DNA from 3 places in the Streptomyces sp. WAC00040 genome. Region 2 is predicted to be linked to each of the others. Evidence: riboswitches for the same ligand, from Rfam matches in the RefSeq annotation. Region 2 holds a riboswitch; each other region holds the start of a gene.
What was found. Region 2 has a riboswitch for cobalamin ahead of MDN94_RS26460 (ABC transporter substrate-binding protein). Riboswitches for the same ligand answer to the same signal wherever they lie in the genome.
Positions count from the first base shown of each region.

Region 1 (3,262 bases), on a different contig from region 2:
GTCGGCGTCTCGAGGAACAGGTTCAGCGACTGGCTCTGGTCCAGGAACGGCGTACGGGCGGCCGCCATGTCGATCAGACCGCGCTGCGGGATCTCCCAGGCGGTGCGGTACAGCGCGCGGATCTCCTCGGGCACCCAGGTGAAGCCCTGCACCGAGCCGCTCGCCTCGCGCAGCGCCTCCCGCGTCTGCGCGTCCCAGACGCCGAGCCGCTTGAGGTCCTCCACCAGATAGGAGTTGACCTGGAGGAACTCGCCGCTGAGTGTCTCGCGCTTGAACAGGTTGGAGACCTGCGGCTCGATGCACTCGTAGACACCGGCGATCGAGGCGATGGTCGCGGTCGGCGCGATGGCGAGCAGCAGCGAGTTGCGCATGCCGACGTCGGCGATCCGGGCACGCAGCGCCTCCCAGCGCTCCGGCCAGGTCAGCGTCGTGTCGTAGTGGTCGGGATGCAGCACGCCGCGTGCCGCGCGCGTCTCGGCCCAGGCCGGCAGGGGCCCGTTGCGCTCCGCGAGGTCGCACGAGGCCTCGTAGGCCGCCAGCATGATCCGCTCGGCGATCCTCGTCGAAAGGGCCCGGGCCTCCGCCGAGTCGAAGGGCAGCCGCAGCTTGAAGAAGACGTCCTGCAGGCCCATCGCGCCCAGGCCCACCGGGCGCCACCTGGCGTTGGACCGCCCTGCCTGCTCCGTCGGATAGAAGTTGATGTCGACGACGCGGTCCAGGAAGGTGACGGCGGTGCGGACGGTGGCGTCCAGCCGCTCCCAGTCGATGTCGTCGCCGCTGACGAACGCGCCGAGGTTCACCGAGCCGAGATTGCACACGGCCGTCTCGCCGTCGTCCGTGACCTCGAGGATCTCCGTGCACAGGTTGGAGGAGTGCACGACCCGTCCCGGCTCCGCGGTCTGGTTGGCGGTGCGGTTGGACGCGTCCTTGAAGGTCATCCAGCCGTTGCCGGTCTGGGCGAGGGTGCGCATCATCCGGCCGTAGAGGTCGCGCGCGGGGACGGACCGGCGGGCCAGTCCCGCGGCTTCCGCCCGGCGGTAGGCCGTGTCGAAGGCCTCGCCCCACAGGTCGACCAGCTCCGGGACGTCGACCGGGGAGAACAGCGACCACTCGGCGTCCGCCTCGACGCGGCGCATGAACTCGTCCGGGATCCAGTGGGCCAGGTTCAGGTTGTGCGTACGGCGGGCGTCCTCACCGGTGTTGTCGCGCAGCTCGAGGAACTCCTCGATGTCCGCGTGCCAGGTCTCCAGGTAGACGGCGGCTGCGCCCTTGCGGCGGCCGCCCTGGTTCACCGCGGCGACCGAGGCGTCAAGGGTCTTCAGGAACGGGACGATGCCGTTGGAGTGCCCGTTGGTGCCGCGGATCAGTGAACCGCGGGCGCGGACACGGGAGTAGGAGAGCCCGATGCCGCCCGCGTGCTTGGAGAGGCGCGCGACCTGGTGGTAGCGGTCGTAGATCGAGTCGAGCTCGTCGAGCGGCGAGTCCAGCAGGTAGCAGGACGACATCTGGGGGTGGCGGGTGCCGGAGTTGAAGAGGGTGGGGGAGGAGGGGAGGTAGTCCAGCCGGCTCATCAGCCGGTACAGCGCCGCGACCTCCTCAAGGGCGCGCGGCGAGTCGTCCTCGGCGAGCCCGCAGGCGACGCGGAGCATGAAGTGCTGGGGCGTCTCGACGACCTGGCGGGTGATCGGGTGACGCAGCAGGTAGCGGCTGTAGAGGGTGCGCAGGCCGAAGTAGCCGAAGCGGTCGTCCGCCTCGAGGTCGATCAGCGCGTCGAGCCGCGCGGCGTGCAGTGCCACGAAGGCGGCCGTGCGGTCGGCGATCAGCCCCTCGCGGTGACCGGTGGCGACCGAGGCGGTGAACGAGGAAGCGCCCTGCCCGGCCGCCTCTTCGGCGATGGTGCGGGTCAGCAGACGCGCGGCGAGCCGGGAGTAGGCGGGGTCGTCCGAGATGAGGCCGGCGGCCGCTTCGGCGGCGAGGGAGTGCAGCTCCGCAGCGTCGGACCCGGCGTTGCGGCCGCGCAGCGCGGCCGCGGCGACCTTGCCCGGGTCGGTGTCGGGCAGGTCCGCCGTCAGGTCCGTCAAGGTCCGCAGCAGCGCGGTCCCGGGGCCGTCGTTCTCCGTCGCTGAGACCGGATCGGCTGGCGCGATGGTCATGTGATGCTCTCCCTCGCTCGGCTCTGGGCCGGCGGAGGGGGCGGGCCGTGGCACGTGTGACGGGGCAGCACGGCGCACGGCGTCCACCGGCCCAACCGCGAGGCCCGGACGTCTGGGCATCCGGATCGGTCGAACCGGATGCGCCGTCGACAGGTCCTCGGACTTGAACGGGTACGGCAGAGCGCACCGGATCACACCGTTGCGGGACAGTTCCGGACTCGCACCGGATTCCCCTGTGGCGACAGCGAGATGAGCATACATGTGGGGGCGGGGTGCTGCGCCTGCCCCTACATGTTGTGTCGGGAGGTCATATCGTGACGGCAGGTCCGGAGAGCTCCAGTGCGTACGTCAGCAGCGAAACGAGGCCCGGGACGGGTTCCCAGTCCCGCTCCGGGGTGCGCACGAAGCCCATCCGGCCGTAGATGCGGTGCGCCGCGTACATCGTGGGCTGTGTGGAGAGCACCAGCCGTACGCACCCCGGGGTGGCTCTCGCCCGTTCCACGCAAGTGCGCACCAGCGCCTCGCCCGCACCGCGGCCGCGTGCCTCGGCGCCCACGGCGAGCATCCGGAACTCGGCCTCGCCGGGTCCCGCGATGTCGGCGAACGGTCCGCCGGCCGGGACGAACGCCACCTGGCCGAGCAGCGTGCCCTGGTCGTCGACGGCGACGTACACCTCCGCCTGCGCGTCGCGGCCCGCGACGTCGCGGAGCACCTCGAGGTACGGGTCCTGTTCGCCGAGGGCCAGCAGCCCGCCGTCGAGGTAGGCGCGGGCGGTCAACTCGCCGAGGGCCGTGTGCTCCTCGGGTTCGACTCTTCTGATCGTGATGTCCATGCCCGGCAGTGTGTATCAGGGCACGACGAAGGGCCGCCGCATTTCCCGGCCGGGGAAGTGCCCGGACGGGAGGCGCGACGGCCCTTGTGCGCGCGACCGGTCAGTGACCGCCGGGAGCGCCCGCCGTGGCCGGCGGCAGCTCCACCTTCACGCCCGGGTCGCCCGCGTCCGCCGTGTAGTCGGACGGGCTGGTCTCGTCGATGCCGTCGGGGGCCTTGGCCGCCCGCAGGACGAAGGTGAGAACGACGGTGACGACGACGTTCAGCACGAACGCGGT
Region 1 covers NZ_JAKQZE010000001.1:3,034,407-3,037,668, forward strand. The annotation lists gene MDN94_RS14245 (ribonucleoside-diphosphate reductase subunit alpha) at 1-2,153, opposite strand, end outside; cobalamin riboswitch at 2,285-2,411, opposite strand; gene MDN94_RS14250 (GNAT family N-acetyltransferase) at 2,461-2,985, opposite strand; gene mctP (monocarboxylate uptake permease MctP) at 3,086-3,262, opposite strand, start outside.
Region 1: another riboswitch for cobalamin. It lies ahead of MDN94_RS14245 (ribonucleoside-diphosphate reductase subunit alpha); the one in region 2 lies ahead of MDN94_RS26460 (ABC transporter substrate-binding protein).

Region 2 (3,262 bases):
GACGAGGGCGCGGGCGGCGTGGGGGAGCACCAGGCCGACGAAGCCGATGGCACCCGCCGAGCTGACCAGGGCGGCCGTGAGCAGGGCGGTGACGCACAGCAGCAGGAGTCGGGCGCGGCCGACGTTCACGCCCAGGGTGGCCGCCGCGTCCTGCCCGAAGGCGAAGGCATCCAGGGTCCTCGCGTGACCCAGGCAGACGGCCAGAGCGGCCCCCAGGGTGGCGAGGCACAGCCACACGTCGGTCCAGCCGGCCCCGCTCAGCGAGCCGAGCAGCCAGAACAGCACGCCGCGGGTGGTCTCCGCGTCGGCGGACGTGACGACGACGAACGAGGTGAGCGCGGAGAACAGCTGCATCGCCGCGACGCCGGACAGCACGACCCGGTCGGTGGTGCCGCCGAGGGTGTGGCTCAGCAGAAGCATCGCGGCGAACGAGCACAGAGCACCGGTGAAGGCCCCTGCCGAGACGGACAGTACCCCGCCGCCGGCGCCCAGGACGACCACGGCGACGGCACCGGTGGAAGCTCCGGAAGAGACGCCCAGGACGAAGGGATCGGCGAGCGGGTTGCGCAGCAACGACTGCATCACCGCCCCGCACAGCGCGAGCCCCGCGCCGCACACGGCCGCCAGAAGCGTGCGCGGGAGGCGGAGGTTCCACACGATGCCGTCACGGATCGGGGTGAGACCGGAGGCGTCGCCCCTCAGGTGCGAGGCGACGACGGACCAGACGTCACGGACGCCGATATCCGCCGGCCCGATGGTGATGGCGAGGGCGACGGACATCGCCAGCGCGGTGAGCCCGGCCGCGCCGCGCAGCAGCGCCGAGGTCACTTCGCGAGTCCGAATCGGCGCAAGGCGTCGGCCACTTGCTCGACTCCCTCCACCGTGCGGATCGTCGGGTTCATGGCCTGGCCGCTGAGCAGGACGTACCGCTTGTGGCGTACGGCGTCCATGTTCCGCGTGACCGGATCGGTCTCAAGGAACCGGATCTTGTTCGCGGCGCTCTCCGCGGTCTGCGACTTGCGGGTCAGGTCGCCGATCACCAGGACGTCCGGGTCGCGGTCCACGACCGTCTCCCAGTTGATCTGCGGCCATTCCTCCGTGGTGTCGTCGAAGACGTTCTTCGCACCCGTCTCACGGGTGATGACGCCGGGGGCGCCGCAGCATCCCGCCATGTACGGGGACTCGGCGTTGGCGAACCAGTACATCAACGTGACGTCAGAGGCGTCGAGTCCCGCGGTGGCCTTGCGCACGCGGGCCTCGAGTTCCGCGACCAGCTCGTCGCCGCGTTCCTCGACGCCGAACACGCGGGCGAGGTCACGTACTTCACCGTGGACGGTGTCCATCGTCAGCGGGCTGGTGCGCACGCCGTCCCCGTCACCACTGTTGTCCTTGCCCACGCAGTCCGACGGCGAGAGGTATGACGGCACGCCGAGTTCCTCGAACTGCTCGCGCGTGGCCACACCGCCCTTGCCGAGGGTGGAGGCGAACGAGGCCGTGACGAAGTCGGGTTCGGCTGCGAGGACCTTCTCGAAGGACGGGTTGTTCTCCGCGAGACGCTCCACACCGGCGGCGGGCTTCTCCAAGCCCTTCATGACGGGGTCGGTCCAAGTGGCCGTCCCGGCCATCCGGTCGGCGAGGCCCAGAGCCAGCAGGATCTCGGTGGTGCCCTGGTTCAGGGAGACGGCGCGCTGTGGGCCGTCTCCCTGGATCTCCACTTTCTTCCCGCAGTTCTCGATGACCCGCGCACCGGCCTGCGGAGCGGAAGAAGGGCGGGGCGAGGTCCCACACCCCGTCAGCAGCAGCATTCCACTGAGGAGCACTGCGGACGAAGCGGTCGGGCGGTTGAAAGACACAGCGTCGTTCCTAGCGTCGAGGGCCCATGCGCGGGGCCCGTCCCTACGATGTGCCAGCAGGTCTTCGGACTCGGGGTCAACCGGACGAGGCGCCTTCCCGGGCCGGTGTCCCGGCCCAGTGGCTGTGTGCCACGCCCGTCGCCCTCACCGCTGCGCGTCAGTTCCGGATTCGCACCGGATTCCCTGACCCACGTACACACACGTACGGAGTTCGACTGGCTCGCGGAAGCTACCACAGGGGTCGAAGTCCCGGCCGTCCACGGGGGTGTGGGGCGCCGGTCGCGCGGAGCGTGTGAACTCGGCCGGTTTCGGCCTTGTGCCCAAGGACCGAGACCCTTTGCAGTGGCCGCCGCCGGCACGATCGGCTTCGTGGGGCTCGTGGCACGCACGCGGTCCGTGCCCTCGTGGGCCGGCACGCACGGGTGGTGCCGGTCGCGGTGCTCCTCGGCGCCGTGCTCGTCTGCACCGCCGGTCCGGTGTGTCGCACGGTGATCGCGCCGGTCCAGCTCGGCGCGGGCCTGATGACCGCCGTGATCGGGACTCCGTACTTCCTCCATCTGTTAGTACGCAGCCGCAGGTAGCACGCACGCCGCCTCGGCGGACCGCCGGCCCGGGCAGCAGGGCTGGCATCGCATGGTGCAACCTGTGGGTTGCACGTCAAAGCCTGATGTGCAACTCTGGGGTTGCACTGATGGTGGAAGCGAACAAGGAGTCTCCTCATGAGCGAGGACCGGATCGAAAGCGAAACCCTCATCGCAGCGCCGCTGGAGCGGGTCTGGTCGCTGGTCGCGCAGCCCGGGTTCTGGGTCGCCGACAAGGCGAGCCTGCCCGGAACCGTGGCCAGGGAGGGCGAGTCGATGGTGGCGAAGAACCCCGAGCACGGCGACTTCCCCGTGCGGGTGGAGAAGGTCGAGCCACCCACGTACCTGGCGTACCGCTGGACCAGTGCGTTCCCCGGAGAGGAACTGCGCGAGGACAACAGCACCCTCGTGGAGTTCACGTTGACCCAGGAGGGCGAGCAGACCCGGCTCCACGTCGTCGAGAGCGGGTTCGCCGCACTGGCCGGGTCCCAGGAGCTGCGCAGCCAGAACAGGAAGGACCACAGCGAGGGCTGGCCCTTGGAGCTCGACGCACTCAAGACGCGCGCCGAGCAGTCGTCCGCGTGACCGACGGGGCTCACGGCGCCGGCGAGACCGTCGACAGCGTGCTCGTCGCGCTGGCAGACCCGACGCGGCGTCAACTGCTGGAACTGCTTGCCGCGAAGGGCGAGGCCACCGCGACGACGCTCGCCGAGCCGCTTCCCGTCTCGCGGCAGGCGGTGGTCAAACACCTCGCTGTCCTGGACGCGGCCGGACTGGTCTCGGGGACCCGGGTGGGTCGCGAGGTGCGGTACGCGGTGAGGCCCACGG
Region 2 covers NZ_JAKQZE010000003.1:215,149-218,410, reverse strand. The annotation lists gene MDN94_RS26465 (FecCD family ABC transporter permease) at 1-780, opposite strand, end outside; gene MDN94_RS26460 (ABC transporter substrate-binding protein) at 825-1,805, opposite strand; cobalamin riboswitch at 1,892-2,088, opposite strand; partial or broken gene MDN94_RS26455 (iron chelate uptake ABC transporter family permease subunit) at 2,193-2,434, shown strand; gene MDN94_RS26450 (SRPBCC domain-containing protein) at 2,573-3,019, shown strand; gene MDN94_RS26445 (ArsR/SmtB family transcription factor) at 3,016-3,262, shown strand, end outside.

Region 3 (3,262 bases), on a different contig from region 2:
CGGGCGGCGCGGCACCGGGGCGACCCTGTTCGTGGAGAAGATCGCCGGGGCCGCCGCGGAGGAGCGGGCACCGCTGGAGCGGGTCGAGGCGATCGGCCGGCAGGTGAACGACTCCTCGCGCACCTTCGGCGTGGCGCTCAGCGCGTGCAGCACGCCGTCGAAGGGCGGCCCCACATTCGATCTTCCCCCTGGCGAGCTGGAGTTGGGCATCGGCATCCATGGCGAGCCGGGGCGGGAGCGGCGCCCGATGATGACCTCGCGGGAGATCGCCGACTTCGCCGTCGACGCCGTTCTGGAGGACCTGCGGCCCTCCGGCCCGGTGATCGCCCTGGTCAACGGGATGGGCGCGACGCCACTGCTGGAACTGTACGGGTTCAACGCCGAGGTCCAGCGCGTGCTGGCGGAGCGGGACGTGGCGGTGGCCCGCACCCTCGTCGGCAATTACGTGACCTCTCTCGACATGGCCGGCGCTTCGGTGACGCTCTGCCAGGTGGACGAGGAGCTGCTCAGGCTGTGGGACGCGCCGGTGCAGACTCCGGCGCTGCGATGGGGACGCTGAGAGCCTGGGGCCTCGAGATCACACCGTTCGAACCGACCGATTCCAGGGAGTGCTTGTGCTCGACGCCGAATTCTTCCGCCGTTGGCTGGCCGCGGTCGCCGTCTCGGTGGACCGGGAGGCGGACCGACTGACCGAGCTGGACTCGGCGATCGGCGACGCGGACCACGGCAGCAACCTCAAACGGGGGTTCACGGCCGTCGCAGCGGTGCTGGAGAAGGAGCCCCCGGCGACACCGGGCGCCGTGCTGATGCTCGCCGGACGGCAGCTGGTGTCGACGGTCGGCGGGGCGTCGGGCCCGCTGTACGGGACGCTGCTGCGGCGCACCGGCAAAGCGCTGGGTGACGACGCCCAGGTGACACCGGGGCAGCTCGCCGAAGCACTGCGGGCCGGCGTCGCCGCGGTGGCCCAGCTCGGCGGGGCGAAGGCCGGTGACAAGACGATGCTGGACGCTCTCGAGCCGGCGGTGGCGGCGCTCGGCGACAGCACGCAGTCGTTCGCGGCGGCCCGCGAGGCTGCGGAGCAAGGAGCTTCGGACACCGTGCCGTTGCAGGCGCGCAAGGGCAGGGCGAGCTATCTCGGTGAACGGAGCATCGGCCACCAGGACCCGGGCGCCACGTCGTCGGCGCTGCTGCTAGCGGCGCTCGCCGAGACGGCGGACCCGGCGGAGGGGGCGGCCGGATGAGCGACGGCAAGCAGGTCGGCATCGTGCTGGTCTCGCACAGCAGGGAGGTCGCCACCGCGGTCGCCGAAATGGCGAAAGGGCTCGCGGGCGGCGGCGGTACGGCCCCGGTGGCGGCCGCGGGCGGCACACCCGACGGGGGCCTCGGCACCAGCTCCGAACTGATCACGGCCGCGGCGGAGCAGGTCGACGGCGGCGCGGGCGTCGCCGTCCTCGTCGACCTGGGCAGCGCCGTCCTGACGGTCAAGGCGCTGCTGGCCGAGGGTGACGAACTTCCCGCCGGTACCCGCCTGGTGGACGCGCCGTTCGTGGAGGGCGCTGTCGCGGCGGTGGTGACGGCCTCCGCCGGTGCCGACCTGGACGCGGTGGAGGCCGCGGCGTCGGAGGCGTACGGCTACCGCAAGCAGTGACGGACGGGCGGCGCGGCGGCGGGTGTGGCGAACGGCTCACCCCGCCGCCGGCCGGTGCGCCCGTGCGCGGCTTGTGATGTCACTGGTCGGAGCATTACTGTCACGGGGCCTTGGTGTTCGGGAAACCGGTGCGGTACCGGTGCGGCCCTCGCCACTGTGATCGGGAAGTCCGGCTCCACCCCCTCACGGGGAGCCACTGGGTCACCGCGTGTACGCGCGGTGCCCGGGAAGGCGGAGTCCGGGCGGCATGACCCGTCAGCCAGGAGACCGGCCAAGGTGCGTTGTCCATCCACGAGGTGCTGGAGAGGGTCTCCCACATCATGCATATAGCCGAGGGGTATCTGCCCCCGCTGCACGCGGTCGCCTGGGGCGCCGCGTCCGCCCCGTTCGTCGTCCACGGCGTACGCGCCCTGAAACGCGAGGTCAAGTCCCATCCCGAGTCGACGCTGCTGCTCGGCGCGTCCGGAGCGTTCACGTTCGTCCTGTCGGCACTGAAGATCCCGTCGGTTACGGGCAGCTGCTCGCACCCGACCGGCACGGGCCTCGGGGCCATTCTGTTCCGACCGCCGATCATGGCGGTGCTCGGCACCATCACGCTGCTGTTCCAGGCCCTGTTGCTGGCCCATGGCGGACTCACAACGCTGGGCGCCAACGTCTTCTCCCTGGCGGTCGTCGGGCCGTGGGCGGGGTACGGGGTGTACCGGCTGCTGCGCCGCTTCGACGTGCCGCTGATGGTGAGCGTGTTCTTCGGCGCGTTCGTCGCCGACCTGTCCACGTACTGCGTCACCAGTGTGCAGTTGGCGCTCGCCTTCCCCGACCCGGGCAGTGGCATCCCCGGCGCGCTGGCCAAGTTCGGCGGCATCTTCGCCGTCACGCAGCTTCCACTGGCGGTGAGCGAGGGACTGCTCACCGTACTGGTGATGCGGCTGCTCAGCCGGTCCAGCAAGGGTGAACTGACCAGGCTCGGTGTGCTGGTCACGGGTGCGAAGAAGGAGGCGTCGGCCCGATGAGCCGTAACGCGAGGATCAACACCCTGCTGCTGCTGGCCGTCGCGGCGCTGGCCGTGCTGCCGCTCGTCCTGGGGCTCGGGGACCACAAGGAGGAGCCGTTCACCGGCGCCGACGGCGAGGCGGAGGCGGCTATCACGGAACTCGAGCCGGACTACGAGCCGTGGTTCACCCCCCTGTACGAACCGCCGTCCGGCGAGATCGAGTCGGCGCTGTTCTCCCTCCAGGCGGCCCTCGGCGCGGGCGTCCTGGCGTACTACTTCGGGCTGCGCAAGGGCCGCCGGCAGGGCGAGGAGCGGGCGGCGGCCGAGCGGGCCGCGAGCAGGACGCCGGACGGCGCGGCACCCGCCCCGTCGGTCCCCGGCTCGCGGAGCGAGGGCCCGGACCCCGCGACGACGGCGCCCTAGCGGATGTTGCCGATCGACGCGGCGGCGCACAGCAGTCGCTGGCGCCGCCGCCACCCCTGCGAAAAGGCCGTCCTCGGCCTCGGTCTGACCGTCACGGCCGTCTGTCTGCCGCCCTGGCCGGGTGCCGTCCTCGTCGCCGCCGCGACGGTTGTGATCCTGCTCGGACCGGCCGGTGTGGCACCGCGCCAACTGTGGCGGGC
Region 3 covers NZ_JAKQZE010000004.1:867,129-870,390, forward strand. The annotation lists gene dhaK (dihydroxyacetone kinase subunit DhaK) at 1-559, shown strand, start outside; gene dhaL (dihydroxyacetone kinase subunit DhaL) at 615-1,241, shown strand; gene MDN94_RS34560 (PTS-dependent dihydroxyacetone kinase phosphotransferase subunit DhaM) at 1,238-1,648, shown strand; cobalamin riboswitch at 1,743-1,938, shown strand; gene MDN94_RS34565 (energy-coupling factor ABC transporter permease) at 1,969-2,658, shown strand; gene MDN94_RS34570 (energy-coupling factor ABC transporter substrate-binding protein) at 2,655-3,062, shown strand; gene cbiQ (cobalt ECF transporter T component CbiQ) at 3,066-3,262, shown strand, end outside.
Region 3: another riboswitch for cobalamin. It lies ahead of MDN94_RS34565 (energy-coupling factor ABC transporter permease); the one in region 2 lies ahead of MDN94_RS26460 (ABC transporter substrate-binding protein).